2 regions of the Kurthia sp. ISK08 genome follow, and region 2 is predicted to be linked to the other one. Evidence: riboswitches for the same ligand, from Rfam matches in the RefSeq annotation. Region 2 holds a riboswitch; the other holds the start of a gene.

Region 1 (5,360 bases), on a different contig from region 2:
ATGGTGATATTGCAAAACTACCTGAAATTGTGGAAATCGCAAAAGAATTTGATTTAATTACGTATGTAGATGACGCGCATGGTTCAGGCGTTACAGGTAAAGGGAAGGGAACGGTAAAACATTTTGGACTTCAAAATGAAATCGACTTCCAAATCGGTACATTATCAAAAGCAATCGGTGTTGTCGGTGGTTATGTAGCTGGTAAACAAAATGTCATTGACTGGTTAAAAGTGCGCTCACGTCCATTCCTATTCTCAACAGCGCTACCACCAGCAGATGTAGCAGCTATTACGGAAGCAGTACAAATGATTATGGATTCAACCGAGTTACATGATCGTCTGTGGGAAAATGGAGACTACTTAAAAGCAGGATTACAAAAGTTAGGCTTCAACATCGGTCATTCTGAAACACCAATTACACCATGTATTATTGGGGATGAAACATTAACACAACAATTCTCAAAACGCTTAATTGAAGAAGGCGTCTATGCAAAATCAATCGTCTTCCCAACCGTTCCTAAAGGTACAGGTCGCGTACGTAATATGCCAACTGCCGCACATACAAAAGAAATGTTAGATGATGCACTCGCAATCTACGAAAAAGTAGGAAAAGAGCTAGACATTATTAAATAATAAATTGATTCATGAAGGCTTCGGATTTTTCGAAGCCTTTTTTGTTTGAGTGGGCGAGTGGGAGCGAGTGCCCCATTTTCGCCCTCGAATGTCCTGGTTGGACGGGTGAATGTCCCGAATCGAGCAGCGAGTGCCCCATTTTCGCCCTCGAATGTCCCGAATCGAGCAGCGAATGCCCCGAATCGAGCAACGAGTGACCCAAATCGACACCCGAATGTCCCAAACCTCATTTTCAATCTTCATCTCAAAACATACAAAAAGCCGAAATCAATTGATTTCGGCTTTGAACCCTTTGTAAAAATGAAGCGCTAATCTCTTTTTAAATGGGCTGACCATTTATTCCCGATAGTTTGTAATACTTGAACGAGTAAGATTAACAAGATAACGACAACATACATTAATGGTGTTTCATATTGTTGGAAACCGTAGCGATAAGCGATGTCGCCCAAACCGCCGCCACCAACAAGACCAGCCATAGCTGTTGCGCCAATTAAGCTCACTGTCGCAAGTGTTAAACCTAAAATAATCGACGGACGTGCTTCACGTAATAATACGTGCCAAATAATTTGTCCACGTTTCATACCCATAGCTTTATAAGCTTCAATGACACCATGATCCACTTCTAATAAAGCTGTTTCCATTAGACGTGCGATATAAGGAGCTGTATAAAGAACAAGTGGTACGATAATTCCTTCTACACCAATCGTTGTACCAACAATGAATTTTGTAAATGGAATGATGAAGAATAATAAAATGATAAATGGAATTGAACGTACAATATTAATGATAATATTTAAAACTTGATAGAAAAAACGATTTGCTAGAAGTTGTCCAGGACGTGTTAACACGACTGCTACACCGAGTGGGATACCAATTAAGATGGCAATAATAAGTGAGATACTTGTCATTTGGAAGGTTTGAATCGCACCTTCCCATAAAATATCGCCCCATTGATCAATAAATTCACGCATAGACAAGACCTCCTAACTGTTCCACTTGAATTCCTGATTGCTCAAGATATTGTAATGCCTGTTCTCGTGCTGCATCATCGCCTTCTAAATGAACGGTAATGTTACCGACAATGCCATTTTTAAGTTCGATAATATTTGCAGCTAAAATGTTTGGTGTGACTGCAAAACGTTTACTAATTTCAGCAAGTGCAGGTTGTCCTGTGCTCGCACCAACGAATGTAAGACGCGTCACATCACCTGTTACATGAAGGGAATCAATAAGTGAATCACTTAATTGACGTTGTGAAATCGTATTTAAAAATTTACGCGTTGTCGCATGTTGGGGGTTTGTGAACAATTCAATTGTCGAGCCTTGTTCTACAACTGAACCATTCTCCATCACATAAACATGGTCGCAAATTTTTTGAATAACGTTCATTTCATGTGTAATTAATAAAATCGTAATGCCAAGTTCACGATTGATTTTTAGGAGTAAATCTAAAATTGAATCCGTCGTTTCTGGGTCAAGTGCTGAAGTCGCTTCATCGCTTAATAAAATAGTCGGTTCAAGTGATAGGGCGCGTGCAATCGCGACACGTTGTTTCTGCCCGCCAGAAAGTTGAGCAGGATAGTTCGTTGCGCGGTCTTCTAAACCAACAATTTGTAGGTATTTTTGTACACGTGCATCTAATTCTTTTTTCGGTACACCCGCTAGCTTTAATGGAATCGCGATATTTTCATACACTGTGACTGTTTTTAATAAGTTAAAGTGTTGGAAAATCATACCGACTTTACTGCGTACTTTACGCAAACCAGATGCCGATAACTTCGTTAAATCTTTCCCATCGATTAGAACTTGTCCTTTTGATGGTTGTTCAAGTAGATTCACACAACGAATTAATGTACTTTTACCAGCACCACTATAGCCAATAACACCATGAATTTCTCCAGCAGGTACTGTAAGATTGACATCTCTTACAGCAGTTACGACTTTTTTATTTGAAACGAAATTTTTCTCAATATTTTTCAGCTCAATCATAGATGACTCCTCCTTTTCAATCTAACCGTTTACTTATCGAATACAGGGATTACTGCACCGTCAAATTCATCTTCAATGAATTTTTTCACTGTCTCTGAGTGATAAGCTTTAACGAATTTTTTCACATCTGCGTCATTTTTATGTGATTCTTCTACAACAATTGCGTTAATATGTGGTGAATCTGTATTTTCACGTAGTAGCGCTGTTTTTGGATCAATGCCTGCTTCTAAAACGAAGTTCGTATTAATCATTGCTGCATCTACTTCGTCTAATTGACGTGGTAATTGTGAAGCTTCTAGTTCTACAAATTTAAATTTATTTTTGTTTTCTGCAATATCTTTCGGTGTTGCCAATTTATCGCCCGTATCTTTTAGAGAAATAACTTTTTTACTTGCTAGTACTTGTAAGGCACGATCACCATTCGCCGCATCATTTGGAATTGCGATTGTTGAACCCGCTTTTAAATCTTCTAATTTCTTCACTTTTTTCGAATATAAACCCATTGGCGTTAAAATTGTTGTACCAACTGATACAAGGTTTTCATTTTTCTCTTTGTTGAAGTTCGCTAAGAAAGTTAGTGTTTGGAAACTGTTTGCATCCAAGTCGCCTTCTACAAGAGAAGTATTCGGTAATACATAATCAGAGAATGCTTTAATCTCAACATCTAAACCATCTTTTTTCGCTACTTCGGCTGCTTTTTTTGCGATTTCTTCGTGTGGTCCGCCCGTTACACCTAATACTAATTTGTTATCTTCGGCTGCTGCTTGGCTATCTTCTGTCTTCTTCCCACATGCTGCTAAAACTGATGCTGATAATACAAGTGATAATACGATTCCTGTTGCTTTTTTCATAAATAAAACGCTCCTTTTTGTATGTAGCATATAAAAAAACCTCTCTTAACAAAAAGAGAGGTGAAAGTGTTGGTTTTACCTCTCTTATCTATCAAGATTGTGTCATCTTGCTGGAATTAGCACCTTTCACAATACCGATGTATTGGAAGGTTGCCGAGCTTCATAGGGCCAGTCCCTCAGCTACTCTTGATAAGAGATTTTATATTTTTATATAACTATTTGATATATTCAATCTATAGCTAATTTTCAGTAAAGTCAAACATTATTTTCTTGAGAAAACAAAATTAATGCACTTTCGAGCGGAAAACAGTCGAAAATTCAGGTAGATGTGCAATACGTTCTACAGCTTCAACTAATCGTTCAGGCGATACGAGTAAACCAACGCGAACGTAACCCTCGCCATGTAGACCGAATCCGTTACCTGCTGCAACTGCAACAGAAGCTTTCTCTAAGAGAAGATCTGCAAAAGCTTCACTCGTATAACCTTCAGGCACTTTTAACCAAGCAAAAAAACTACCTGCAGGTGCAGTGACAGACCATCCAACCTTTGAACATGCTTGAATCAGTGCTTCACGACGAGCTTCATATACAGCCAATTGTTCTTCTACACAATCTTGTGGACCTGTTAATGCATGTGCTGCGGCAACTTGAATCGCTGGGAAAATGCTGCAATAAAGATGATCTTGTAGCAAATTAAGTCCTGCAATCACTTCTTTATTCCCGACAGCAAAGCCAACACGCCATCCTGCCATATTATACGTTTTCGATAAGGTATAAAATTCAACACCGATCTCTTTTGCACCCTCTGTTTGTAAAAAGCTAGATGGTTTTACATCATCAAAACCAAGCGCTCCATAAGCGAAGTCATGCATAACAACGAAGTCATGTTGTTTTGCAAGCTGTACCGTTTCTTCAAAAAATGCAGGTGTCGCTGTAGCACCTGTAGGATTATTCGGGTAATTCAAATACATCAATTTTGCACGTTCTAAAATATCAGGTGCAATTTCCGCATAATCAGGTAAAAACTGATTTTCAGCAAGAAGTGGCATCGTTTCAAAGTTTACATGACTAAGTGCGACACCTGATAAATAGTCGGGATAGCCAGGATCAGGAAGTAACATGGTATCGCCAGCATTTAAGAGTGTCATCGGCAGTTCTACTAGACCAGCTTTCGCACCGAATAGCACAGCGACTTCTGTTTCAGCATCGAGTGTTACATCATATTCACGTTTATAAAATGTCACAATCGCCTCTTTTAATTCATCAATTCCACGAAACGGTGAATATTTATGATTCGCGACATCGGCTGTTGCCTCTTGCATCGCCTTGACGATATGAGGAGGTGTCGGGCGGTCTGGATTTCCCTGACCTAAATTAATAATATCGTGACCTTCTGCAACTTTTTCGGCTACACGTTTTGCGAGTTTCGCGAAAAATTGTTCAGGTAATTGTTTGAGTAAATCAGAATAAGGCATTTGGTTGCCTCCTTTGGCTTTTTTGTTATGATAGAGAAAGAAATATTCTGAATAGTAGAAGTTTTATCGTGAATCATAATACTTTTCAGAAAAAAAGTCTAGGTGGTGGAGAGATGAAATTAGGTTGTATTCAGCTACAAGTTGCTTTTGGCGATGTTGAAAAAAATTTTTCTCGTGTGGAAGAATTAATTCGAGAAGCTGCAAATAAAGGGGCGGAAATTGTCATTCTACCAGAGATGTGGAATACGAGTTATGCACTTGAAAAACTTGAAGGTCTTGCGGATGTTGACGGAGAAAGAACAAAAGCCTTTTTATCACAATTAGCAAAAGAATTGCATGTTCATATTGTGGGCGGTTCAGTCGCAACGAAAAAGGGCGACAAATTCTATAATACGATGCTCGTCTACAATAAT
Region 2 (5,360 bases):
TTTTTTACATGTTGCACCGCCTGATGAGTACCGTCAACCAGAAAAAGCATCTGAACCGACTGCACTTCCTTCTGTTCAAGCAGTCGATCATGTCATGACATGGGAGATGGGTCAGACGATTGCAGCTATGATTATGGAGCCAATTATTACAGGTGGCGGAGTCATTGTACCGAATGAACAGTACATGCGCGGTATAAAAGAAGTATGTGAAAAACATGATGCACTACTCATTGTTGATGAAGTAATTTGTGGTTTTGGACGTACAGGAAAGCCATTCGGTCATCAGCATTACGGTGTAAAACCAGATATTGTAACAATGGCAAAAGGGATTACAAGTGGTTACTTACCGCTATCTGCAACTGCTGTGAAGCGAGAAATCTATGAAGCATTCAATGGTAGTGAGATGTATGACTATTTACGACATGTCAATACATTTGGCGGTGCAACAGCGAGTTGTGCAGCAGCGCTTAAAAACATTGAGCTAATGGAGCAAGAACAGCTATTTGAACGCTCAGCTATTAAGGGAGCAGAAATCTTACAAACACTTCAAGAACAGCTTGAAAATCATGCACTTGTTGGCAGTGTACGTGGAAAAGGTTTATTAATTGGTATTGAGTTAGTAGAAAATAAAGAGACAAAACAACCTGTAGCCGTTCAGGTTGTGAATGACATCATCGCAGCGTGTAAACAACAAGGCGTCATCATTGGAAAGAACGGTGCAACTGTTGCAGGATATAATAATGTCCTGACATTATCACCACCACTTAATACAAGTGATGAAGATTTACAAACGATTGTCGATACCGTTGTGAAAGCCATTTGGGATAAATAGCAAAGCATAAAGGGGTGTTGTAGATGAATGAAGGTCAATCGTTACAAAAGGGGTTAAAAAAGAGACATATGACGATGATTGCCATCGCTGGTGTTATTGGTGCGGGACTCTTTATGGGGAGTGGTTCAGTTATTCACTTAGCTGGACCCGGCGCCATCTTATCGTATGTGATTGCTGGTACCATTGTTGTCCTCGTGATGCGTATGTTAGGGGAGATGGCAGCTAAAAACCCATCGAGTGGCTCATTTGCGATTTATGCAAGTCAGGCGCTTGGAAAATGGGCAGGATTTTTAGTTGGTTGGCTTTATTGGTTCTTCTGGGTAATTGCAATCGCGCTAGAAGCAACTGCAGCAGCCGCCATCATTCAATATTGGTATGATGGGATTCCGCTTTGGTTATTAAGTTTAATCTTAACTTTAACATTAACTGTTACAAATTTAGTATCGGTTAAGGCTTTTGGTGAATTCGAGTACTGGTTCTCATTAATTAAAGTAGTTAGTATTATTGCATTCTTAGCAATCGGTGCATTTATTATTTTTGGCATCGTACCAGGCTTTTCATCAGTTGGCTTTACGAACTTAGTAGGGCAGGGTGGGTTCTTACCGAATGGTTTTGGCGCAGTCATGATGGGTGTTGTCATTGTCATCTTCTCATTCATGGGTACTGAAATTGTGGCGATTGCAGCAGGAGAATCTGCTGAACCGGTGAATGCCGTACAAAAAGCGACGAATTCAATCATCTGGCGTGTACTGATCTTCTTCGTCGGTTCGATTACCGTCGTTGTGACATTGCTTCCATGGGATTCATCGAGTATTTTAACAAGTCCTTACGTTGCAGTACTCGACTATGTCGGTATTCCAGCAGCAGCGCAAATTATGAACTTTGTCGTTTTAACTGCTGTATTATCTTGTCTGAATTCAGCACTGTATGCAACATCTCGTATGTCTTTTGCTTTAGCAGAAGAAGGACAAGCACCGAAAATTTTCTTAAAGTTGAATAAGCGCGGCGCACCTGTTTATGCCATTTTAGCGAGTACATTCTTCTCGTATATTGCCGTAATTATGAATTATGTATCACCAGAAGCAGTCTTCATGTTCTTAGTCAATTCATGTTCAGCGATTACATTAATTATGTATTTCATCATTGCAGCTTCTCAACTTGTTATGCGTCGTCGTGCGATTAAAGAGGGGACAGAACATGAACTTGTATTACGCATGTGGTTATCCCCGTATTTAACGATTGGCACGATGATTATGGTAGGAGGACTTGCTGTAGCGATGTTCTTTATTCCAAGTATGCGCTCTCAAATTCTCTTTACAGCAGTCATTGTAGCGGCAGTCATGCTTATGTATTACTTTACACAACGTAAAAAAGCACCTGTTGACCTGTTACAACCAGAACCTGAAACACCGCTTGAATAATAAAAAGTCTGAATCCTTATTGATGATGGGATTCAGACTTTTTCTGTTTATAAAGTTGCGAGTCTTGAAACAGCTTCTTGTAATAGTTTTTCATCTTGAACGAGTGCGATGCGTACATGGTTTCTGCCCGATGCACCGAAGATTGAACCGGGTACAAGGACAACGCCTGTTTGTTCAATGACATGATAGACAAATTCTTTGTCATCCATTTGTTGTTGCGGATACTTCGCATAAACGAACATACCACCAGCTGATGGTGCGAGTTCCCAGCCGATTGCTTCAAGACCTTCTGATAGTACACGATGTCTTGTCGAAAAAATGGTACGCAATTCATCTGTAATTGATTCCGCATTGTCGAGTGCAACACATGCCGCATCTTGAATTGGACGGAATGTACCATAATCAAGGTGTGATTTGAGTTCGCCCAATGTTTCAATGACGGAAGCGTTTCCAACGATATACGCAATACGAGCGCCTGCAAGACTAAAGCTCTTAGAAAGTGAATTAATCTCGACACCCACTTCTTTTGCACCTGGTACTTCTAAAAAGCTAAGCGGCTTTGTACCTTCAAAATAGAATTCTGAGTAGGCGGCATCGTGAATGACGATTAAGTTATGTTTTTTCGCAAAAGCAATCGCCTTTTCAAAGAATGCGACAGAAGGCATTGCTGGAACGGGATTCCCTGGAAGATTTAAAATGAGCATTTTCGCACGTGCACAAATATCTTCTGGAATGGCATCAAAATCAGGTAAAAACTGATGTTCAGCTGTTAATGGCATCGCATACGCTTCACATTTTGCGAGATGAATGCCTGCTGCATAAGCTACATAGGCAGGGTCCGTTGTGAGTACAATGTCTCCTGGATCACAAAATGCGAGCGGTAAGTGCACAAGTCCTTCCTGAGAACCCATCGTTTGAATGATCTCTGTTTGTGGATCTAATTCCACGCCACTACGACGTTGATAATAGTTGGCAACTGCTTCATGAAATCGCTCCGTTCCACCGAGCGTATAGCCATAACTATCAGCCTTTTCAGCTTGTTTTGCTAATTCTTCTCGCACAATTTGAGCAGGTGGTAAGTCAGGACTTCCCAAACTTAAATCAATAATTTTTGTGCCTGTTGCCGCTTTCTTTTTTGCAGCAGCTTTTAAACTACCGAAAATGGCTTTCGGAAATTGATTCATTAATGTTGAACGATGCATCGTCATCATGTTGTGTCACTCCTTTAATTCGCTTATTTCTTCTTTATTTTACCATATTGTATTTGGCTAAAAACACTATTTACGTTTTTAAAAGAGAGATTTTATTGAATTATCAGAAATGTTTGCTATTAAAGTATGGTTCTGCTATGATAGTTAATAATTCAATATTGTCTTATCAAGAGAAGCCGAGGGAATGGCCCGATGACGCTTCAGCAACCTCTGTTTAAAACAGAAAGGTGCTAATTCCTACGGAAGCTCCATTATGCTTCTGATAGATAAGAGTCGGATACATATGTGTAGCCTCATTCTTATCAAAGAGTGAGGTTTTTTTATATTTAAAGGGGGAGTTTCATCATGCCAATCAATATACCAAGTGGGCTACCAGCAACTGAAATTTTAAAAGAGGAAAAGATTTTCATTATGGACGAAGTGCGTTCGACAAGCCAGAACATTCGTCCGTTAAATATTTTAATTTTTAACTTAATGCCTGAAAAAGAAAAGACCGAGTTACAATTACTTCGTCTTTTAGGAAATACACCACTTCAAGTAAATGTTACGTTTTTAAATACGGCGACACATGAATCAAAAAATGTTAGTAAAAATCATTTAGAGTCATTTTATACGACGTTTGAACATGTAAAACACCGTAAATTTGACGGTATGATTATTACAGGAGCGCCAATTGAATTATTTGAATTCCATGAAGTTGATTTTTGGGATGAGATGGTCGAGATTATGGAATGGACGAAAACAAATGTCACGTCTGTTTTGAATATTTGTTGGGGCGCACAAGCGGCACTCTACTATCATTATGGTATTGGAAAATATACATTACCTTCAAAATGTTCGGGTGTGTTCGATCACATCGTGCATGATAGTACCGTTAAGTTAATTCGCGGATTTAATGATGTATATACAGCACCACATTCACGTAATACCTCTGTTTCAAGAGAGGCTATTTTAAACCATCCTGATTTAGAACTCGTGTCTGAATCAGACGAAGCAGGGGCATTTATTATCGTATCGCGTGATGAAAAACAAATTATGATTACAGGTCATTTAGAATATGATGCAGATACATTAAAGCAAGAATATGATCGTGATGTTGCAAAGGGCATCGAACCGCAAGTACCAAAACACTATTTCCCGAACGACGACCCAACGAAAAAACCGTTGAATCGTTGGCGTTCACACACGCATCTATTATTCTCCAATTGGTTGAATTACTATGTGTACCAAGAAACACCGTATGAATGGGAATAAACAGCAAACCATCTTTTTTCGTGTATATTCGAAAGAAGATGGTTTTATTATTGGACATGATATAATTCATAGTAGAGACGCTTTGATAAGAAATGAGGAAAGACAATGAAGAAAACAATTGGTATTTTAGCACATGTAGATGCAGGGAAGACCACCTTTTCAGAGCAATTACTTTTTCATACGAAAAGTATTCGCACCATTGGGCGTGTCGATCATCAAAATGCACATTTAGATTTGCATGAGATTGAACAACAGCGTGGCATTACCGTTTTTGCGGAACAGGCAACATTTACATATCGAGAAAATGATTATACGGTGATTGACACACCAGGACATGTCGACTTCGCGGCAGAGATGGAGCGTTCGATTATGGCACTGGATGGGGCAATTCTTCTATTAAACGGAACAGACGGTGTACAGGGACATACAGAAACAGTTTATCGTTTACTAAGAAAATATCGTATTCCTACACTGTTTTTCGTTAATAAAATGGATTTAATTAGTGCCAATGCAGCAACAGTGACAGAAGAAATTCAACAAGAATTAATGGAATATGCACTACCATTTCATGACTGGGCAACAGGAATAGAAGAATTTGCAGGACGAGATGAGCAATATTTAGAAGACTATTTAGAAGAAAGT

The links. Region 2 has a riboswitch for S-adenosylmethionine ahead of metA (homoserine O-succinyltransferase). Riboswitches for the same ligand answer to the same signal wherever they lie in the genome.
Region 1: another riboswitch for S-adenosylmethionine. It lies ahead of ACKVQX_RS10990 (MetQ/NlpA family ABC transporter substrate-binding protein); the one in region 2 lies ahead of metA (homoserine O-succinyltransferase).

The regions. Positions count from the first base shown of each region.
Region 1 is NZ_JBJXHL010000005.1:179,558-184,917, forward strand. It holds gene ACKVQX_RS10975 (glycine C-acetyltransferase) at 1-632, shown strand, start outside; gene ACKVQX_RS10980 (methionine ABC transporter permease) at 941-1,609, opposite strand; gene ACKVQX_RS10985 (methionine ABC transporter ATP-binding protein) at 1,596-2,621, opposite strand; gene ACKVQX_RS10990 (MetQ/NlpA family ABC transporter substrate-binding protein) at 2,651-3,472, opposite strand; SAM riboswitch class I at 3,554-3,668, opposite strand; gene ACKVQX_RS10995 (pyridoxal phosphate-dependent aminotransferase) at 3,757-4,947, opposite strand; gene ACKVQX_RS11000 (carbon-nitrogen family hydrolase) at 5,061-5,360, shown strand, end outside.
Region 2 is NZ_JBJXHL010000003.1:164,439-169,798, forward strand. It holds gene ACKVQX_RS07410 (aspartate aminotransferase family protein) at 1-832, shown strand, start outside; gene ACKVQX_RS07415 (amino acid permease) at 856-2,253, shown strand; gene ACKVQX_RS07420 (aminotransferase class I/II-fold pyridoxal phosphate-dependent enzyme) at 2,301-3,461, opposite strand; SAM riboswitch class I at 3,625-3,737, shown strand; gene metA (homoserine O-succinyltransferase) at 3,810-4,718, shown strand; gene ACKVQX_RS07430 (GTP-binding protein) at 4,824-5,360, shown strand, end outside.